3 regions of the Undibacterium sp. GW821-FHT07F11 genome follow, and region 3 is predicted to be linked to each of the others. Evidence: predicted binding sites of a transcription regulator. Region 3 holds the regulator's gene; each other region holds the start of a gene.

What was found. The regulator sigma-54, encoded in region 3, starts transcription at its own class of promoters, with help from an activator protein. The targets are predictions, from matches to a motif close to TGGCANGNAANCTGCTTT.
Region 1: a site for sigma-54 is predicted at 4,350-4,367, ahead of urtA (urea ABC transporter substrate-binding protein). Genes of this name have one in related genera too.
Region 2: a site for sigma-54 is predicted at 4,592-4,609, ahead of AC07OI_RS26805 (pilin). Genes of this name have one in related genera too.

The regions. Positions count from the first base shown of each region.
Region 1 covers NZ_JBWKQH010000003.1:448,739-455,765, forward strand. The annotation lists gene urtD (urea ABC transporter ATP-binding protein UrtD) at 1-222, opposite strand, end outside; gene urtC (urea ABC transporter permease subunit UrtC) at 234-1,343, opposite strand; gene urtB (urea ABC transporter permease subunit UrtB) at 1,340-2,938, opposite strand; gene urtA (urea ABC transporter substrate-binding protein) at 3,038-4,291, opposite strand; gene AC07OI_RS09240 (ATP-binding protein) at 4,924-6,246, shown strand; gene AC07OI_RS09245 (EAL domain-containing protein) at 6,311-7,027, shown strand, end outside.
Region 2 covers NZ_JBWKQH010000012.1:177,125-184,151, forward strand. The annotation lists gene AC07OI_RS26780 (Stp1/IreP family PP2C-type Ser/Thr phosphatase) at 1-576, shown strand, start outside; gene AC07OI_RS26785 (FHA domain-containing protein) at 606-1,214, shown strand; gene AC07OI_RS26790 (pilin) at 1,654-2,112, shown strand; gene AC07OI_RS26795 (pilin) at 2,241-2,699, shown strand; gene AC07OI_RS26800 (pilin) at 2,864-3,325, shown strand; gene AC07OI_RS26805 (pilin) at 4,088-4,549, opposite strand; gene AC07OI_RS26810 (tetratricopeptide repeat protein) at 4,749-7,027, shown strand, end outside.
Region 3 covers NZ_JBWKQH010000012.1:50,678-57,704, forward strand. The annotation lists gene AC07OI_RS26225 (branched-chain amino acid ABC transporter ATP-binding protein/permease) at 1-141, shown strand, start outside; gene AC07OI_RS26230 (ABC transporter ATP-binding protein) at 152-880, shown strand; gene AC07OI_RS26235 (alpha/beta hydrolase family protein) at 1,237-1,959, shown strand; gene AC07OI_RS26240 (enoyl-CoA hydratase/isomerase family protein) at 2,429-3,523, opposite strand; gene hpf (ribosome hibernation-promoting factor, HPF/YfiA family) at 4,123-4,470, opposite strand; gene AC07OI_RS26250 (RNA polymerase factor sigma-54) at 4,578-6,068, opposite strand; gene lptB (LPS export ABC transporter ATP-binding protein) at 6,080-6,835, opposite strand; gene lptA (lipopolysaccharide transport periplasmic protein LptA) at 6,837-7,027, opposite strand, start outside.

The sequences.
Region 1 (7,027 bases), on a different contig from region 3:
AGCGCCATTGGGGCCGATGATGCAACGCAGTTCGCCCACCGAGATATCCAGGTTCAGATTATTGATAGCCTTGAAGCCATCAAATGACACCACAATATCTTCCAGATAGAGGATGGCGCCGTGGGTGGTGTCCACACCTTCCGGTTTGATGCGGCCATAAGACACGCCCTGGTCACCAGTAGCACCCTCGTACTGCTGCCCTGGTCGCAAGACGCCACTCATCATATAAGAAGTCATGCTAGCTCTCGCTGTTTTTTGAACTTGCTCACCAGGCCCAATACGCCCTGCTGCATGAACAAGGTCACCAGTATGAACAGCAAGCCCAAGGCATACAGCCACAAATCAGGGAAAGCGGCAGTGAACCAGCTCTTCAGACCATTCACGGTAAAGGCACCAATAATAGGCCCCAGCAAAGTACCGCGTCCGCCTACTGCTGCCCAGATCACCATTTCTATGGAATTGGCTGGCGACATTTCAGACGGGTTGATGATGCCAACCTGAGGCACATACAAGGCACCGGCAATACCGCAAATTATGGCCGACAAGGTCCAGACAAACAGCTTGAACCACAAAGGGTTGTAACCGATGAACATCAACCGCGATTCTGAATCACGTACAGCCTGTAACACACGCCCCAACTTGGAAGTGACTATCCAGCGACACAGGAACAAAGCCGACAATAAGATCAGCAAGGTAATCAGGTACAAAGCTGCCTTGGTACCGGGCGCAGTGATGGTAAAACCCAGAATGCGCTTGAAGTCGGTAAAGCCATTATTGCCGCCAAAGCCCGTATTATTTCGGAAGAACAGCAGCATGAAGGCAAACGTCATGGCCTGGGTGATGATGGAGAAATACACACCTTTGATGCGTGAGCGAAAGGCAAAAAAACCAAAGATAAAAGCCAGTACCCCAGGCACCAGTACCACCAGCGCCATGCAATACCAGAAGCTGTCTGTCATGGACCAATACCAGGGATAGGTTTTCCAGTCCAGGAAAACCATGAAGTCTGGCAGATTGCTTTGATAAACACCGTCACGGCCTATGGCACGCATCAGATACATGCCATGTGTATAGGCACCCAATGCAAAGAATACTCCATGTCCCAAGGACAAAATCCCGGTATAACCCCATACCAGATCAAGTGCCAGCGCAGCCAGGGCATAGCACATGAACTTGCCAACCAGAGCTATCGTGTAGCTGGAAATATGCAGGGCATGGCCAGCGGGAAAACTCAGGTTAAGGATAGGCAGCAATAATGCGATCACAGCACACACCAATATGCCTGTCCATGCAGGCTTGGAAAACAGCCCCTTTGCTGTTGCAATCGTCGTAGTCGCACTCATTCCACACTCCTGCCTTTGAGCGCAAACAAGCCTTGCGGTCTGCGTTGTATGAAAATGATGATGAATACCAGGATGACGATCTTGGCCATGACAGCACCTGCTACTGGCTCCAGAAATTTATTCACTTCGCCCAGGCCAAAAGCCGCAATCACGGTGCCAGCCAACTGCCCTACCCCGCCAAGCACCACGACCATGAAAGAATCGACGATATAGTTTTGCCCCAGGTCAGGGCCGACATTGCCCAATTGCGACAAGGCCACTCCCCCCAGACCTGCAATGCCAGAACCCAAACCAAAAGTCAGCATGTCTATCTTGCCGGTTGCCACACCTACGCAATCAGCCATGCGGCGATTTTGTGTCACGGCCCGTACGAATAAGCCCAGACGTGTCTTGTTCAGGATCAGCCAGACTGCCAGCACGACGAACAAGGCAAAGAAGATAATGATGATGCGGTTATAAGACAGCACCAGCGAACCCAGCACTGTGATACCACCCGACATCCAGGAAGGATTCGCAACCTCGACATTTTGCGCACCAAAAATCGAACGCACTGCCTGCATCAAAATCAGGCTGATGCCCCAGGTGCACAACAGGGTTTCCAGCGGGCGACCATATAACCAGCGTATTACCGTTCTTTCCAGCAAAATACCAACGGCGGCAGAAACCAGGAAAGCCGCGGGCAGAGCCAGCAACAAATAAGCATCCACAGCACCAGGCACGAATTTTCGGAACAGCATCTGGCAGACATAGGTAGTGTAAGCACCTATCATCAGCAACTCGCCATGCGCCATATTGATGATGCCCATCAGGCCAAAGGTGATTGCCAGACCCAATGCAGCCAGCAACAGCACGCTGCCCAGCGATACTCCATAGAACAGATTACCGAAAAATTCCATGCGCGCCAGGCGGCCATCAATGGCATTCAGGGTATTGGCGGCTTCCAAACGTATGCTGGCATCGGCTTCGTTGTAACTGCCATCAGGATTTTGTGCGAGCATTTTTTGCAGCACAGGTTTTAAATTGGGGTTGGGGCTATCCAGCAAAGCCTTGACGGCAGCCTTGCGCACCACCGGGTCACTGGCCTGCAAATTGGCGGTGGCAATCAACATTTGCAGACGGGATTTGATTTCGCTATCATTTTCTTTCAGATAGGCTTTGTTCAGCAAGGGCAATTGTTCTGGCGTTGCTTCTTTTTCCAATGCAGTTGCTGCGACCAGGCGGGTATTTTTGTCCGGTGAAAATAATCTCAGGCCTGACAGCGCACTATCGAGTGCGGCACGCAGGCGGTTATTGATGGTGATTGCTTCTGCATCATCCGGCAGTTTTTGCATTTTCCCAGTGCTAAGGTCTTTTGCCTGCTCACCATCGACCAGGTAAACAGCGACGTCCCTGGCAAACAATTGTTCATTTTTGAGTGCAGTCAATACTTCCACAGCCTCTTCATTGCCCAGGGCCGCAATGGAGTTGACGGCGGTAATGCGTGCATCAGGATCTTCACCCGCCAGCGCCCGCAAGAGCTTGCCATCAATAGCCGCGTGCACTGTCAGGCTGAACAAGAGCAAGATTATGCCCGCGCAGATTTTACGAAATATCATAGGCAACCAGGTCAGGGATGGAAAATCCGGAACAGTACTCAGGGCGAACATGCATATGCCCTGAGTATCTGTATCATTCCTTAAATATCACTCCTTGAATTACAGCTTTTGCTTCCCTTCATTGCCCGGGATGAAAGGGCTCCATGGTTGCGCACGGATAGGTGTCTTGGTTTTGTAGACGACGCTGAACTGACCGTCAGCCTTGATCTCGCCTATCATGACTGGCTTGTGCAGGTGATGATTGGTTTTATCCATCGTCAATTCAAAACCGGATGGCGCCTTGAAAGTTTGCCCACCCATGGCGGCTATGACTTTATCAGTATCTGTGGATTTGGCTTTTTCAACGGCCTGCTTCCACATATACATGCCTACATAAGTCGCTTCCATAGGGTCATTGGTCACCACTGTCGCAGCATTAGGCAGTTTTTTGGCGACTGCATAGTCTTTCCATTTTTTGATGAATTCAGTATTCACCGGGTTTTTCACAGACTGAAAGTAATTCCAGGCTGCCAGGTGGCCGACCAGTGGCTTGGTGTCGACACCGCGCAACTCTTCTTCGCCAACAGAGAAGGCGACAACAGGTACATCCGTCGCCTTCAGGCCAGCATTGCCGAGTTCTTTATAGAATGGGACATTGGAGTCACCATTGATGGTAGAGATAACCGCAGTCTTGCCACCCGCAGCAAACTTCTTGATATTGGCAACGATAGTCTGGTAATCAGAATGGCCAAATGGGGTATAGACCTCATCGATGTCAGTATCCTTGACACCCTTGCTATGCAAGAAGGCGCGCAGGATTTTGTTGGTGGTGCGCGGGTACACATAATCTGTACCCAGCAAGACAAAGCGCTTGGCGCCGCCACCCTCTTTCGACATCAGGTATTCAGTCGCTGGAATAGCTTGCTGGTTAGGTGCAGCGCCAGTGTAGAAAACATTTTTCTCCAGCTCTTCACCTTCATATTGAACCGGATAAAACAGCAGGCTATTGAGTTCCTTGAAGACCGGCAAAACTGATTTACGCGACACCGATGTCCAGCAACCAAACACGACGGATACCTTGTCTTGCGATACCAGTTGGCGGGCTTTTTCTGCAAACAGCGGCCAGTTGGAGGCCGGATCAACGATCACCGCTTCCAATTTTTTGCCCATGACACCGCCCTTGGCATTGATTTCATCTATCGTCATCAGGGCCACATCTTTGAGCGATGTCTCCGAGATCGCCATAGTGCCAGACAGGGAATGCAGAATGCCGACCTTGATGGTATCGGCGGCTTGTGCTTGCGTGAGCCAGCCAGAAGCGGCCAGGGTCATTGCGGCAACAGCAGTTGCTTTCAAAACAGTACGACGTGACATGTTTTCTCCTGATAGTGGTGAGGTCATGGAAAGAAAAACCGAACTTCCACCAAGGCAGGTAGCAGATAACGTGCCAACTGTTAAAAACAAAAAAAACGAATCCCGCACGTAAGTAATTCAGTCGCTGCAAATCCGGTCTGGATAGATACGCAGGACGTCAGCCAAGACTTCAATAAGCGAAATTTACTAACTATTCCAGTGCATGTGAACTATGAAAACATCAGAAATAATTGACGAAAATGATGCAAAAATAACTTTAAAATATGCCAATTCCACTTTTCGGTGCGTTTGCGCGCTGAAATTGTGCAGAAAATAAGATCATTTTCTTTCGCATGGTTTTACCTGGAAACTAAGCAAAACAAAAAAAGTGCCAATTGAAAACATATCAAAAAGCAACAATCGATTCAAAAATAATTTTCTTTCATATGATGTAAGTCCATGTTTTATTGGACTTAATTCATAAGTTATTAGTAAAAATATGGAATTTTCAGGATATTTATCCGGAGCAGAGCTAAAACATATAAAACCTGATTGAAAAAAATAGCACTTTACATACTTGTTGCTCTAATATGTAGACATAAGGGAATTTTAAAAAAAGCAATATTTCTATTGGTTTTTTCCTAATGGTGGTCATGGTGAATCAATTTGATGAATTCAGTGTTCTACCGGCGGCTAATGCCGCCCCACAGCCCGCCTCGGTCGTAGGCATTTCCACGGATGCCAGGCTGCAATACCTGATCGACAATACCCCAGCCATCATCTATAGCAGCGTACCTACGGGTGATTTCAAAATGACTTTTGTCAGTAACAATGCCTTGCATGTGCTTGGCTACCATCCTGATGAAATGGTTGCTGACCCTAATTTTTGGTTTGAGCATATACACCCTAGTGATGTACCTGAGATTTTCTCCAGCATTGCCAAATTGTTTACCGAAGGTGAAAGAACCTACGAATATCGCTTCATGAGCCGCAGCGGCCAGTATGTATGGATGCACGACATGCTGAGGCTGATACGCGACAAGGATGGCAATCCTGTTGAAGTTGTGGGTTCATTGACCGACATCACCAAACGCAAGGAGATGGAAGCAGCTCTGTTCAAGAAAGGTGAAGAACAGCAGCTTTTAATAAAAAAACTGCAAGAAGCTCACGAACAGTTATTGCAATCAGAAAAAATGGCTTCAGTCGGCCAACTAGCCGCTGGTATCGCTCATGAAATTAATAATCCCATAGGTTTTATCAATTCAAATATCGGTAGTTTGCAAAACTACGTAGAAAAATTATTTGAAGTCATCAATCAGTATGAGGATTTAATACAGCAACAGTCCCCGCCAGCTGCCGTCAGCAAAATGGACGAATTAAAAGAAAAGGCGGACCTGGAATTTTTAAAGGAAGACATACAGGACCTGGTGCGTGAATCCATGGATGGACTCAAACGCGTGAAAGATATCGTGCAGTCTCTGAAGGATTTTTCCCATGTCGGCGAAACAGACTGGCAGGAAGCTGATTTGCACCAGGGAATAGACAGCACCCTGAACATCGTCAAAAACGAGATCAAATACAAAGCCAATGTTGTCAAAGAATATGGCCAGGTTCCTTTGGTGAAATGCATTATTTCCCAGGTCAATCAGGTTGTCATGAACTTGTTGGTTAATGCCTCACATGCCATCAAAGAAAACGGCATGATCAAAATCAGCACAGGGTGCGAGAAAGACATGGCATGGATCAAGGTATTGGATACTGGTTCTGGCATCCCGCAAGAAAACCTGAATCGCATCTTCGAACCTTTTTTTACGACCAAACCCGTAGGTAGTGGCACTGGCCTGGGTTTATCGCTTTCCTACGGCATCATCAAAAAACATGGCGGACGCATAGATGTACAAAGCGTCATGGGAAAAGGCACGTGCTTCACCGTCTGGCTACCTTTGCACCAGACAAATGCATCGACTGAGTCATGATACTGCTCTCTATCACTCAGCAGAGTCACCTACAACATATTGAAGTCCAGACAGGGCTATCGCCATGAATACGATAGAACACGACAGTATCGATATAGAAGCTGAGCTCAATGTCGCCATTGATACCAATGCATTGCATTTGCACTATCAACCTACCGTTGATTTGCAGACAGGGCATGTGGTTGGAGCAGAAGCCTTGTTACGCTGGCAGCACCCGATTCACGGCAGGATCCCGCCTGCAGTACTGATCCCGGTTGCCGAAAAATCTGATCTCATCGTGCGCCTGGGCGAATGGATTATCAAGCAGGTGTGCAAGGATATCGCCCAGTGGAATTTGGCCGGACTGCATCCACCCTGTATTGCCATTAATATTTCCCCCATACAATTGCAAAGCAATGACTTTAACAATCGACTCTCTGGAATACTGGAAAGTATGGCTGTCACGCCAGATAAAGTATCACTAGAAATAACAGAACAAATACTGATGTATCGTAGCGATAGCATAGATAAGGTATTCAGCGACTTCAAAAAACAAGGGTTTACTCTGTCACTGGATGACTTCGGCACCGGTTATTCAGCCCTGAGCTATCTAAAGCATTACCCGTTTGACTATGTCAAGATTGATCAGTCTTTTGTTCAGGAATTACCGCACAATCTTGACGATGCTTCCATTACCAGAGCAGTAATATCCATGGCTCACAGTCTGGGCATCAAAGTCATTGCCGAAGGAGTCGAAACCGAAGCCCAATGCAAATTTCTGAGTGACAATATGTGTGATCAG
Region 2 (7,027 bases), 130 kb from region 3:
CCATTGGCGATGGCGCGCTGGATCACCGAGTCGGTCGAGCTGGCTAATCGCAACGTCTTATATACGGCGCAAACCAATCCAGAATGCGCAGGCATGGGTACCACGGTGGTGGTGGCATGTTGTTTGCAAGATAAGCTCCTGCTGGCGCACGTCGGGGATTCCCGTGCTTATCGCTATCGCTCAGGCGTATTGACACGCCTGACGCAGGATCATTCCGTGCTGCAGGAGCAAATTAATGCCGGGCTGGTTACTGAAGAAGAAGCACGTTATTCTTCTATTAAGAATCTGATTACCAGGGCGGTCGGTACACTGGCTGAGGTGCACACGGAGTTGCATACGCACCATACTGAAGAAGAAGATTTGTATCTGATGTGCTCAGATGGATTGACCGATATGCTTGGGCATGATGAAATCCAATCCTTGATCAGACAGTACGAGTCTGACCTTGACCGTTGTGCCGAAGCGCTGATCGATGGTGCCAAGGACAGGGGGGGGCTGGATAATATTTCAGTTGTCCTGTTCCGCCTGGTCAACGAAGAAAACAAGTCCTGGTTGCAAAGAACATTTACCCGGTAGGTCGGGGGTTATGAATTGATGAGAGATTTATGGCGAAAATTATCGTCACCTTTAATGGTTTGGTTCAGCAAGAAATCACTATCAGCAAATCACGCCTCACGGTAGGTCGGCGCCCTAGTAATGATATTGTCATCGATCACCTGACGGTCAGCGGTCAGCATGCCGCGATAGATACCTCTTCCAATGGTTCTTTTGTACTTGATCTTGGTAGCACTAACGGCACCATGGTGAATGCACAGCCTGTCAAAAAACACCTGTTGCAGCATGATGATGTCATCGACATCGGTAAATACAAACTACGGTTTCAGGTAGAAGAGTCAGGCAAGCAGACTTTTGTACCCGAGCCAGGCCAGGTGCAACCGGCTTCTGTCGATAAGCCCAGGGCCAAGATCAAGGTCATGACCGGCCCTAATTCAGGTAAGGAACTCAACCTGATCAAGGCTGTTACTACAATAGGCAGCCCTGGCACCCAGGTTATTGCTATTACCCAGCAGGGCAAGGACTATGTCATCGCCCAGGTAGAAGGCAGTGCATCGGCCACAGTCAATACCCAGTCCATCAAGGACAAACCACATACCCTCAAGCATGCAGACATGATAGAGCTGGCAGGGACAAAAATGGCCGTGATTTTCTATTAATCAGATGCTATATCCCTGATCCCTGCCAGCGTTTATGCGGCAGGGATAGCTCAAGTCTCACGACCTGATTTTCCGCGTTACTATTTTCTGAGCAGTAATTATTGTCAGCCCTGTCCAAGTGCATTTGCGTGCACACGTGTGTAACGTAGTTCTGGCGCCAAGAAATATTCTTTTCAAATTTGTATCAAGTCTTGAAACAATTTTTTACATGACTGACAGACTTGTCAGTCGTCTTTGTGATCTGACACAAACATTGACAAATATTAGCATGGATAAAATGTCAACTATTGACGCATTTCGTCACTTCTTGTCCGATGATTCATGAAACTTACGATTTCCGCATAAGAAAATGCGTAGTTGCCCAGTAAACAAAAACTGGCACGGTGATTGCTACATGTGAAGCGTAGTTCCTGATTTCAACTTTTTCCTGGAGTTCATAATGAAAGCTATCCCTAAACAGCTGCAACGCGGCTTTACACTGATCGAATTGATGATTGTTGTTGCAATTATCGGTATCTTGGCTGCGATCGCTATTCCTCAGTATTCTGATTACACATCCCGTACTCGTGCTGCTGGCGCGATTGCAGAGTTGGACAGCTTGAAATCTGCCATGTCTATCTGCTTCCAAAACGAAGGCGCATGGACTAACTGTACAACAATGGGCACAAACGCAATCCCTACAGTTGCTACTTCCAAGTTCCTGCCAGCTCTGCCAACTATTGCTGGTACAGGTATCATCACGCAATCTTCAACTGGCGCAACAACCAGCGCTGGTGTAGCTTTGGCTGCAACACTGTCACCTTCCACATTGTCCGGCCAAGCAAACATGCTGTGGACAACTGCAGGTACACTGTGCGATCCAGTACGTGGCTTGAAAACAGGTCAAGGCGGTTGCTAATTCTTAGCAGCTCTTGCAATAAAAAAAGCCCGTTCAACGGGCTTTTTTGCTTTTGTAAGGTATCTTTTTTGCTTGTTGTTTACTTAATATTGTTAGTAGTGCCATAAAAATTTTTGAAAGAATTTAAGATGAAAGCTATCCCTAAACAGCTGCAACGCGGCTTTACACTGATCGAATTGATGATTGTTGTTGCAATTATCGGTATCTTGGCTGCGATCGCTATTCCTCAGTATTCTGATTACACATCCCGTACTCGTGCTGCTGGCGCGATTGCAGAGTTGGACAGCTTGAAATCTGCCATGTCTATCTGCTTCCAAAACGAAGGTGCATGGACTAACTGTACAACAATGGGCACAAACGCAATCCCTACAGTTGCTACTTCCAAGTTCCTGCCAGCTCTGCCAACTATTGCTGGTACAGGTATCATCACGCAATCTTCAACTGGCGCAACAACCAGCGCTGGTGTAGCTTTGGCTGCAACACTGTCACCTTCTACCTTGTCTGGTCAGGCAAACATGAAGTGGACAACTGCAGGTACACTGTGTGATCCAGTACGTGGTTTGAAAACAGGTCAAGGTGGCTGCTAAGTTTTATTGTGAGCCCCTGCAATGTCTTGCGAAAGCCCGGTAACGGGCTTTTTTCAATTTAATTTCACTGTACTTGCATTGCTGCTCGCATTGTGAGTTCAATTCGACTGCCGATAATATTGTCAGGGTATGATAAGCAAATGATCAAAAGAAAAAGAAACGACATGAAATCTCAACTGAAAATGCTGCAAAAGGGATTCACACTGATTGAGTTGATGATCGTTGTGGCCATTATTGGTATCTTGGCCTCTATCGCCTTGCCTCAGTACGCTGACTATACGTCACGTACCAGAGCAGCAGGTGCAATTGCCGAACTACACAGCTTGAAGACTGCAATGTCGCTCTGCTTTCAAACGGATGGAGCCTGGACGGCCTGTACGAGCATGGGGACGAATGGAATACCTACAGTTGCAACATCCAAGTTTTTGACGGGGGCAGCTCCAACTATCGCCGGTACGGGGGCTATTACCCAAGCGTCAACTGGAGCGACAACCAGCGCAGGTACCCCCTTGTCGGTGACGCTTACCCCTTCGACCCTGTCTGGTCAGGCGAATATGTTATGGACTGCTTCGGGTACTATCTGTGATCCAGTTCGCGGTTTGAAAGCCGGGCAGGGCGGTTGCTAGCAGATTTTGTCAGATTGTCTTGAATCATTATTGAACCATTTCCCCATACAAGGTGCTGATAGTTGAGCGTCGCTTACATAGCTTCAGCACACCTGTCGTCATGCATTGCCCTACTTCTCTGAAAACATCTGTCAGCGCAGTTCATGAGACAAATGCATCGCACTTCAGATGATGACTTGTGAGCTGCGTTGAATCTGATTTCTGTGCAGTACTTGACCTTGAATATTATGAATAGAGTGAAGAGTCTGGTGCAGTTTTTCGACGCTTCCGAAACTATTATGCATTAGATTTTCCGCGTCATCGTCGTGATGAAGGACTAAGTAAGATTATTGAGCTAACGACCCAGTCCGTGCAAAATCAATGACCTGCTATCTCCAGCAATTCTCTCTGCTTAACTGCTAGCTCTAAACTGCTTCCCATTTCTGAATGTGAAAAAAACTCCAGAAGCGAGACATCAACTTTTGGAGTTCAGTTTTTCGAGTTCAGTTTGTTTTTTAGATCGCAGATAGTTTATGGCATGGACGCGCATGAATCATATCTACTTAAGAACTAGCTACGTGCAGGTGAATTCGGGTGCTGTAAGACCAGAGGTAGTCATATTAATGCAAGCATGATCTGCGACCGCAACCTCAGACTATTACAATACTTGAATAAACATGAGGGTCCATTCTTACTCAGGTGTTATCTTGTGCTGATAAGCAAAACAAACGTCTACTCAGTTCCTCTTAGTTCATCAAACGCAGTTCAAATATCTTGCAATAATCAGCAAGCGCCTTGACCAGGTTTCAGGCCGCGCACTGGATCACAGATAGTGCCTGTATTAGTCCAGATCAGATTAGCCTGGTTTGCCAAAGTGGATGGCGTCAGAACGACACTCAAAGGTGTGCCCGTGTTGGTCGTTGCGCCAGTTGCCGCTTGGGTAATTACTCCAGTGCCCGAAATAGTGGGAACTGCACCGACTAAAAACTTGGAGGTGGTGACAGTAGGAATGGAGTTGGTCCCCATGACTGTGCAATTGGTCCAGGCGCTTTCATTCTGAAAGCAAATGGACATTTCTTTTTTCAGGCTGTTGAGTTCTGACATGGCACCTGCAGCTCTGGTGCGCGAAACATAATCAGAATATTGAGGAATGGCAATTGCTGCCAGAATACCAATGATGGCAACTACAATCATTAACTCTATAAGTGTGAAACCGCGGTGCAATTTAACAAGTTGGCCGTGCATTTTTTTCTCCTCGATGGCAAGGATAATGGTGGATACGGTCAATCAGCAAATTCTGTGCCAATCAACATAAGTTTTTTAATTATTGCTATGCTAGGAGCAGTAAAGTGAAGGTACAACTTTTTACGGCTATACGGCCAATAGGATTTACAATCCTTCACCTTGTTGTACTGAAGGAAAATCATTTGTTTAAAGGTAAGTAATGCTGAATTGGTTAAAGAAGCAATTTTCATCAGCGAATAATGTGGTTCAGGTGAAGGACGCATTACACCAGTCAGTGGATGCTGGTGACGCCCTTGACGGAGCAGGCACCACTCTTTCAGACCTTGCTGAGCGCAGTTACCGTGAAGGAAAACTGATCGATGCAGCACGCTATTACCAGCAAGCCTTGCAGGTAGAGCCAGAAGATGCCAATTTGAATAACAAGCTGGGTGATGTCTTTTATGATCAGCAAGACTATGTCGGGGCTGAAACCCAGTATCGCCGGGCACTGCAAATAAAAACTGACTTCCCTGAGGCTGAACTTAACCTGGGATTGACACTGGATGCATTGGGGCAGTTTGAAGCCGCGCAGGCGTGCTATGAGCGAGTAATACAGCAACAACCAGCAAACCACCTTGCCTATTTCAATCTTGCCGTTACGCTCACTTCATTGGGGAAGCCGGAAGAGGCACGCTCTGCTTACCAAAAAGTGCTGGAACTCAAGTCAGGGTTCAGTCATGCGCATTTCAATCTGGCAGCGCTGTTCCAGGCCCATGATTTACTGGATGAGGCAACAGAGCAATATCTCTGCACCATAGCAGCTAATCCCCAGCATTTCGCTGCGTATTGCAATCTGGGCGTGATTTACCAGACAAAGGGGCAATTCGCCCAGGCAAAAGAGCAATACCTACAGGCACTACGGATACACCCGCAGCATGCGGAGACTCATCAGAATCTGGGCTTGGTTGCCTGTCATCTGCAGCAAACTGACCTGGCAATCACACATTTTCTTCAAGCCCTGAATTTGCGTCCGGATTTTGCAGAAGCAATGATCAGTCTGGGGGATGCTTATAAGACACAAAACCGGCTGGCTGAAGCAGAAGTACGTTATCGCCAGGCCATTGCCACGCAGCCGCAATTGCCGGGAGCGTATTGCAATCTGGGTATCATTTTGCACGAGCGCAAGCAGTATCTGGAAGCCATTGCCATCTATCAGCAAGGCATCGCCAATGATGCGCATTCTGTCTTGTTGTACAACAATCTTGGCAACACCTATAGCATGATCAATCGTTTCTCTGATGCAGAGGCATGCTATGACAAAGCCTTGCAGATAGGCAGTGACGTAACAGAAACCTATACCAATCTGGCCGGTTTGTTCGCCGGACAAGGCAAACTGGAAGAGGCCGAGAATAGTTACCGGCAGGCAGTCAAGCTTGACCCCGGCTATGCCCAGGCGTATAGCAATCTGCTGTTCATGCTTAATTATGATCCTGACCGTAGCGCAGAAGCAATTTTTGCTGCTTACCAAGATTATGAAAAACTCTATGCAAATCGTTATCGAAGTGAGTGGTTGCTCTTCGGCAATGACAAAAATCGTCAGCGACGACTAAAAATTGGCTATGTATCGCCAGATTTTAGCCGCCATCCGGTTCAATATTTCCTTGAACCATTAATGTGTCATCATGACAAGACTTTGTTTGAAGTGTATGCCTACGCCCAGCTCAGTGTGGCTGATGGTGTCACCGAGCGCTATAAAAGCTATGCTGACCATTGGATAGAAACCGGTGGCCTGACAGATGCTGCACTTGCCGAGCGCATACGTAATGACGGGATTGATATCCTGGTCGACCTGGCTGGTCATACTGCCAATAACCGCCTGTCGGTATTTGCACGGCGACCCGCCCCGGTGCAGGTTTCCTGGCTCGGTTATGGCTATACCACCGGCTTGACAGCAATTGATTACATGCTGACCGATGATGTCAGTGCCCCTGCCGGCAGCGAAACCCTGTTTGCCGAACAACCCTGGCGATTGCGGGCACCTTCCTACGCTTACAGGCCAGCACCAGGCATGGGTGAGGTAAGTCTTTTGCCGGCACTGAGGAATGGTCATATCAGGATAGGCACATTGACCAGGTCCATACGCATCAATCACCGGACCATCAGGGTCTGGTCGGAAATACTGAAGCGCTTAAAAAATGCAGTGCTGGTGGTCGACAGCGCAAATTATCAGGATGTGAATTTGCGGCAGTCCTTGTTGGACAAATTTGCTGCCCAGGGTATAGACGAATCCCGTCTTGATATCGGCTTTCATTCTCCACCCTGGGACACGCTCAGGGCACTTGATATAGGGCTGGATTGCTTCCCCCATAATTCTGGCACCACCTTGTTTGAAACACTGCACATGGGTGTGCCCTTTGTGACGCTGGCAGGCCGGCCAAGCCTGGGACGCCTGGGTAGTTGCATACTTGAAGGTTTAGGGCGCCCGGAATGGATAGCGCA
Region 3 (7,027 bases):
ATTTGCGATACTGTGACTGTACTGGATTTCGGTCAGAAAATTGCAGAAGGTAAACCGGCAGCCGTACAGGCCGACCCCAAAGTGATTGAAGCCTATCTGGGTGGCAGCGTAGCTGATGCCACTGAAGTCGCAGCTGCATAAGGAGAGAGCAATGTTAACTATTTCAAATCTGCATGCAGCCTATGGCAAGGTCGAAGTCTTGCATGGCATTTCCATGGAAGTGCCCAAGGGTAAAGTTGTCACTCTTATCGGTTCCAACGGTGCTGGCAAGACCACCACCATGCGCGCGATTTCCGGCATGCTCAAGCCGCGCGAAGGCACGGTCACGCTGGCGGGCAAGGATGTCACTGGCCTTGATTCCCACAAGATCGCCAGGGCAGGCCTGGCACATTCGCCAGAAGGCAGGCGTGTGTTTGCCACCATGTCGGTGACAGACAATCTCTTGCTCGGTGCCTTCCCGCGTTTCACCCGTAGCCGGCCACGTGGCGATATAGAAAGTGATCTGCAAAAAGCCATGGAATTGTTCCCGCGCCTGAAAGAGCGCAAGAACCAGCTGGCTGGTACTTTGTCTGGCGGTGAGCAACAGATGCTGGCGATGGCAAGGGCTGTCATGCTCAATCCCGATGTGGTTTTGCTGGACGAGCCATCAATGGGCCTGGCACCTATCCTGGTCGATGAAGTTTTCCGCATCATCGTGCGTTTGAAAGAGCAGGGCACGACCATGCTGCTGGTGGAGCAATTTGCGGCAGCGGCACTGGCAGTGGCTGACTATGGTTATGTGCTGGAAAATGGCAGGATATCCGTGCATGGTGCGGCGGCCAGTTTGCAGAATGATCCGGCAGTCAAGGCGGCTTATCTGGGTGGTGGTGCGCAGCACTGATAGTATTGCATACGCAAGTTTATGCACGTTCAGGGAATGGGGAGCTTGCTCCCCATTTTTATTTTTATCGCAATGCTGGCAGGGCTATGATATTTTCTTGATTCATTTTAAGAAAACCAAGCATTCCCATGCACATCAATTCCTTTTCTTCGCACATCCGTCATATCGTTCTGGCTTCCATCACACTCTTTTGTGCTTCCACGATGGCGGCACCTGTTCTGCAAGAACACAGCATAAAAATCGATGGCAAGCAAAGGCGCTATTATCATTTATCTGATCCGGCTGCGACAACACATGGCCATCCTGTATTGCTGGTCAGCGGTTCAGGATGCGATGATTTTGCAGTTCGTTTGCCCATGTTTTTTGAACGCTATCCCGGAACGGTAAATGTCTATTACCTGGAAAAACCTGGCGTTGCCAAAAATGCCGATGGCAGCAAGTGCTCCGCAGAATTCCAGGCGGAAGATAAGCTCGATCAACGATTGTCTGATCATTTGAAGTTCTTGGCGCTTCAGCCTGAGCTTCAAAAAATGCTTGTACGCTCTATTGCAGTCTTGGGCTTTTCTGAAGGCGGAGCTGTCGCTCCTTATATTGCCAGGGACAGTAATAAAATAGACTGGCTGGCGACCGCAGGAAGTGGTGGTTTGCCGCAGAGTGAAGAATTTTTGATCTTTGCAGACCGCGGCGTGGAACCTTATGCCAATCCATTTTCACGCGATTATTTTTTGCATGTGTATGCTGAGATCAGGAAAGATGACAAGAATCTCAGGAAAGAGTTCTTTGGACATCCTTATGCGTATTGGTCTGGACATCTGTTTTCTGATCCTTTGATTGTGTACGCAAGCCTGGATATTCCCATGGTGGCAGCAATGGGTGAGAAGGATGAGAGTGTGCCGATAGAATCAGGACATGCCTTGCGGGATTACTTTTTGAAGCATCCGGAAAAAGATTTTCAGTTCGTGGAATTTCCAGGTGCCAGTCATGGTTTGAAGACTGCGAGGAGGAATGGGGCGCAGGAGTTTATTGCGGGGTTGGCTGGATGGTTTAAGGGGGATAAGAAGGCGTTTGAGTTGAAGTGATTGCAGATATGCATAACAGGCTGCTCAGCCTTGGATTTTATGGCAATCTTATTCACGTCATTCCTGCGTAGGCAGGAATCTAGCGGCGTTCGTGGTATGCCGTGTTGTTTGTTGAATATTGCACTTTGACTAAAGCGATTGCCCTTCGTAGAACCAAGCCGGGTCTCGGCCCGGCAGCCGAAATTCTTTCTTTGCGTCGCCAAAGAAAGAATTCAAAGAAATGCGACCCAGCGTCGTCGCCCCTGCGGGGTGCCCGTTTGTGCAGTACAAAAAATGGGAAATGCCCGAAACTCGCTACACTCAAACACGGGCATTTCTTGATCCATTTTCTGTACTGCACAAACGGCGTCGACACATGGGAACTGCAGAAAGTCAAAAACAACCCCAAAGTCAAAATCAACGTCAATACGACCTTGATCTAATTTTTAGATATACGATTGATCAAACTCTGATCAGTCAGTCTTTCAACTCAAGCTTCCAAATACCGCAAAGGATGCGCATGAGCAGGCCAGGCTTCAGCAAAGAATCCTGTCACTTGTTCCGTCGTCACTTCAGCCAATGTCGCAGGTGACCAGCGTGGTGCATTGTCTTTGTCTACCACCAGGGCCCGCACGCCCTCAAGCACTTCACCATGCTTGAAGCAATGGCGTACCATGTTTCTTTCCATGCGCAGGCAGGCCGATACTGTCATACCTTTACTGCGGCGCAGTTGTTCCAGTGTGACTGACATCAGTAGTGGTGAACGCTTTTGCATGGTGGCCAGGGTCTGCTGGGCGAAGTCGCTGTTGTCTTGTTGTAGTTTTTCACAGATCGCAGTAACGCTATCGCCTGCGAAAATGTCGTTGATGATGGCGTGTTGTGCAGCCAGTTTGCTGGTGTCCGGTTTTGCCTGGTCTGCAAAAGCCGCAGCAAAATCGCGTATTACCAGATGCAAGTCTGTGGCCGTACTTTCACTGAGCAAATTCATCAGTGCAGGTATTTCAGTTGTGGGAATATAGACATCCGCCAGCCCTGCATAAATGGCATCCGCAGCGGTGATGATTTCACCAGTCAATCCCAGGTAAGTACCAATTTCACCATCAGTACGCGACAGGAAATAACCGCCGCCCACATCAGGGAAAAGACCAATATTCACTTCCGGCATCGCCATCTTGGTACGCTCCGTGACGATGCGCAAACGACAGTCTTCACCTGCTTGCGCAATACCCATGCCACCACCCATGACCACGCCATTCATCAGCGCGATATAGGGTTTTGGGTAGAAATGGATTAAATGATTTAAGGCATATTCCTCGGTGAAAAAATCTTCCAGCAGGGCCGAGTCACCTCTGGGTGTGGCAGTACCAACGTCATAGAAGAAACGGATATCACCACCAGCACAAAATGCCTTCTCGCTGCTGCTATGGATAAACACCGCACGCACATTCTGATCATCCTGCCAGGCCAGCAAGGTCGTCGTCAGCGCTCTTACCATATCGAGAGACAGCGAGTTCAGCGCTTTGGGCCTGTCCAGGGTGATATAGCCTATATTGTTCTTGACGGAGGTGAGGACAAATTCGCTCATAATGGTTGACTATGCAGGGTAGAGGATGAAGCTGCTATTTTAACTTTGTCAGGCTTGGTCGTCACGGGGTGTCTATGCTTATGAGGAAATAGCGTAAGGACTGCATGCTCGTTGCTGTTGTTTTTGACGTTAGCAGTTCCCATGTGTCGACGCCGTTTGTGCCGTACAGAAAATGGATTAAGAAGGACCGCTGTTTGAGCGAAGCGAGTTTCGGGCCTTCCCATTTTTTGTACAGCACAAACGGGAACCCCCTTCAGGGGGCGACGACGCCTGGGTCGCCTTTCTTTGAATACGTTCTTTGGCGACGCAAAGAAAGTATTTCGGCTGCCGGGCCGAGACCCGGCTTGTATCCACGGAGGGCAAACGTTTTAGTCAAAGTGCCACTTGCAACAAGAGCCACGGCATATAACGAACGCCGCTGGATTCCAGCTAAAAGCACGCTGGAATGACGGTTATTATGTGTACGGATTGTCGCAGGGCAATTCAATTAATGATTGAGGTAAATCATTAAATCAAAACCAATCACCCAACAAAAAGGACGCCTTCTAGCGTCCTTGTTTTGGATGTCCACAACCCTGTTCGGGTAAGGACTGGGGTCTTTATGAAGCCGATGCCGGATCAGGTATGTGCTTGATGGCGTCGTGCTGATGGTCTTGCATTTTATCTTTATGCTTGATGACCTGGCGATCCAGTTTGTCTACCAGTGCATCAATGGCTGCATACAGATCATGCGCCAGACTTTCAACGTGGATATCTTTACCGCTGATATGCAAATTAATGTCGGCTTTGTGTCGTTTTTCCTTTTCCCGGAGCTTGTCCACCGTCAGGATGACGGCGATATCAATGACCTGGTCGAAATGCCGCCTGATACGTTCTAGTTTGGTATGTACATATTCACGAATTGCAGGAGTTACTTCGACGTGGTGTCCACTGATGGTGAGATTCATACTGTGCTCCTATAGTGATGTTACTTGCTGTAACGATAAGCTCCTGGCATTTATTTGCCTTGAGCTAAATCATATATAGCAATTCAAACCGTGATTACAAGGACTGCTTACAAAGATTTACGCAAACTCACTGGGGGGATTTTGAGGGCTTCACGGTATTTGGCAACTGTCCGTCGGGCAATTACCATGCCCTGTTCACCCAGCATGTCTGCAATTTTGCTATCAGAGAGTGGGCTTTTCTGGTCTTCTGCTCCTATCAGCTGCTTGATGAGTGCACGTATCGCGGTGGAAGATGCTTCACCCCCTGTTTCCGTCGCGACATGGCTGCCGAAAAAGTACTTCAACTCAAACATGCCATGTGGGGTCAACATGTATTTTTGGGTTGTTACACGTGAGATAGTGCTCTCGTGTAATCCTAGTGTATCAGCAATTTCGCGCAAAACAAGGGGGCGCATGGCAACAGCACCGTGCGTGAAAAAATTGCGTTGCCTTTCGACTATCGCTTGTGCAACGCGCAATATGGTCTCGAAGCGTTGCCGCATATTCTTGATGAGCCAGCGTGCTTCCTGTAGTTGCGCACCCATGCCTGCCTCGCCGCGATTTTGCTTCATGATGTTGGCATACATACTGCTTACCCGCAGCCTGGGCATGACATCCTGATTCAGCATGACTTGCCAGCCGTTACCGGATTTTCTGACGATGACGTCTGGTACAACATAGTCAGATTCATCGGCAGCAAAAGCGATGCCGGGTCTGGGTTTGCACATACGGATGACCGTTTGTGCATCGCGCAAATCTTCGTCATCACAGTCGAGTATTTTCTTGAGTTTTGTGAAATCTCTTTGCGCAAATAAACTCAGTTGCGTTTCAACAATTTGCAACGCCAGCCTGCGCGTGACAAAAGCAATCTTGGGCAAGCGCCTGATTTGCAGTGCCAGGCATTCTGAAGGGCTGCGCGCACCAACACCGGCAGGGTCAAAGCTCTGCAGCATGTTCAGGGCAAAAGCCAGTTCTTCTGGTTCTACGAACAATTCCAGTGGCAAACTGGCATGTATTTCATCCAAGGTTTCAGTCAGGTAACCGTTGCTGTCAAGCGCATCTATCATCAGCTCGACCAGGGCTCGGTCACGCGGCTCGCGCAGGTTCAGGCGCATCTGTTCCAGCAGGTGTTCACGCAGGGTGACATGGGCTGCGCCCAGTTGTGGGCGGCCATCTTCATCATCGCCAGACTTGCTGCCATGCTGCACGTCATCAAAACCCCAGTCTTCTTCACTGGAGGTGGTGCTGTCATTGCTGATGACGGTTTCAGCATCAGCCGCCGCAGGTTCTGCAGACTTGTCGCTGTCGTCTCTTGCTGCGGGTGCTTCCATGCCAGCATCGGCAGAGGTGCTGCTGGTATTGATGGCACCGTCTGCCAGCAGGCGCACGGCGTGATCAAGTGGGTCATCGACGCGCTCCAGCATGGGATTGTCGGTCAGCAGCGTCTCCAGCTCCTGATGCAATTCCAGAGTCGATAACTGCAATAATCGTATTGATTGCTGCAATTGCGGCGTCAGGGCCAGATGTTGTGAGGTACGTAGTTGCAGGCTTTGTTTCATGATGATTCCCGTCACATCCGGAAGTGTTCTCCGAGATAAACGCGACGTACAGATTCATTTTGTATGATGTCGTCAGGCTTGCCACTGGCAAGTACCGCACCTTGGTTGATGATATAGGCGTGATCGCAGATGCCCAGGGTCTCGCGCACATTATGGTCGGTGATCAGCACACCGATGCCGCGTTCCTTGAGGAAGCGCACAATGCGTTGAATTTCGATGACGGCAATCGGGTCAACGCCAGCAAAGGGCTCATCCAGCAAAACAAAGCGTGGGTTGGTCGCCAGCGCGCGGGCAATTTCGACACGACGGCGTTCACCACCTGAGAGTGATAGTGCTTGGCTTTCACGTATCTTTTCTATCTGCAAATCTGCCAGCAGGGCATTGAGCCTTTGCTCAATTTTCTTGGCACCGAGATATTTGCCTTCACTGTCTTTTTGCAATTCGAGTACGGCGCGGATATTGTCTTCCACCGTCAGTTTGCGGAATACCGAAGCTTCCTGGGGCAGGTAAGACAGACCCAGTACTGCACGCTCATGGATAGGCAGTTGCGAGATATTCACGTCATCAATCGTGATATCCCCGGCGTCGGAAGGCACCAGGCCCACGATCATGTAAAACGAGGTGGTCTTGCCTGCGCCATTCGGCCCCAGCAAACCCACCACCTCGCCACTTTTCAATAGCAGGGAAACATCGCGCACCACCTGGCGCGCGCCATAGCGCTTTTGCAGGCCCTTGACGAGCAAGGTGCTGCTGGACTGTGCTGTCATCTTAATTAGCCTGTTTTTCTGGTTTTGGTTGCAAGATGATTTTCAGGCTGCCAGAGCCATCCACATGCTGGCCACTGGTCGAATTGGTGCCGATGAAAAAGTCATTTTTGCTGTCGTAAGACAGGTATTCGCCTTCCTGTTCCTGGGTGACCCGTTTACCTTCCAGGTAGCGCACCTTGGCCTTGGAAATGA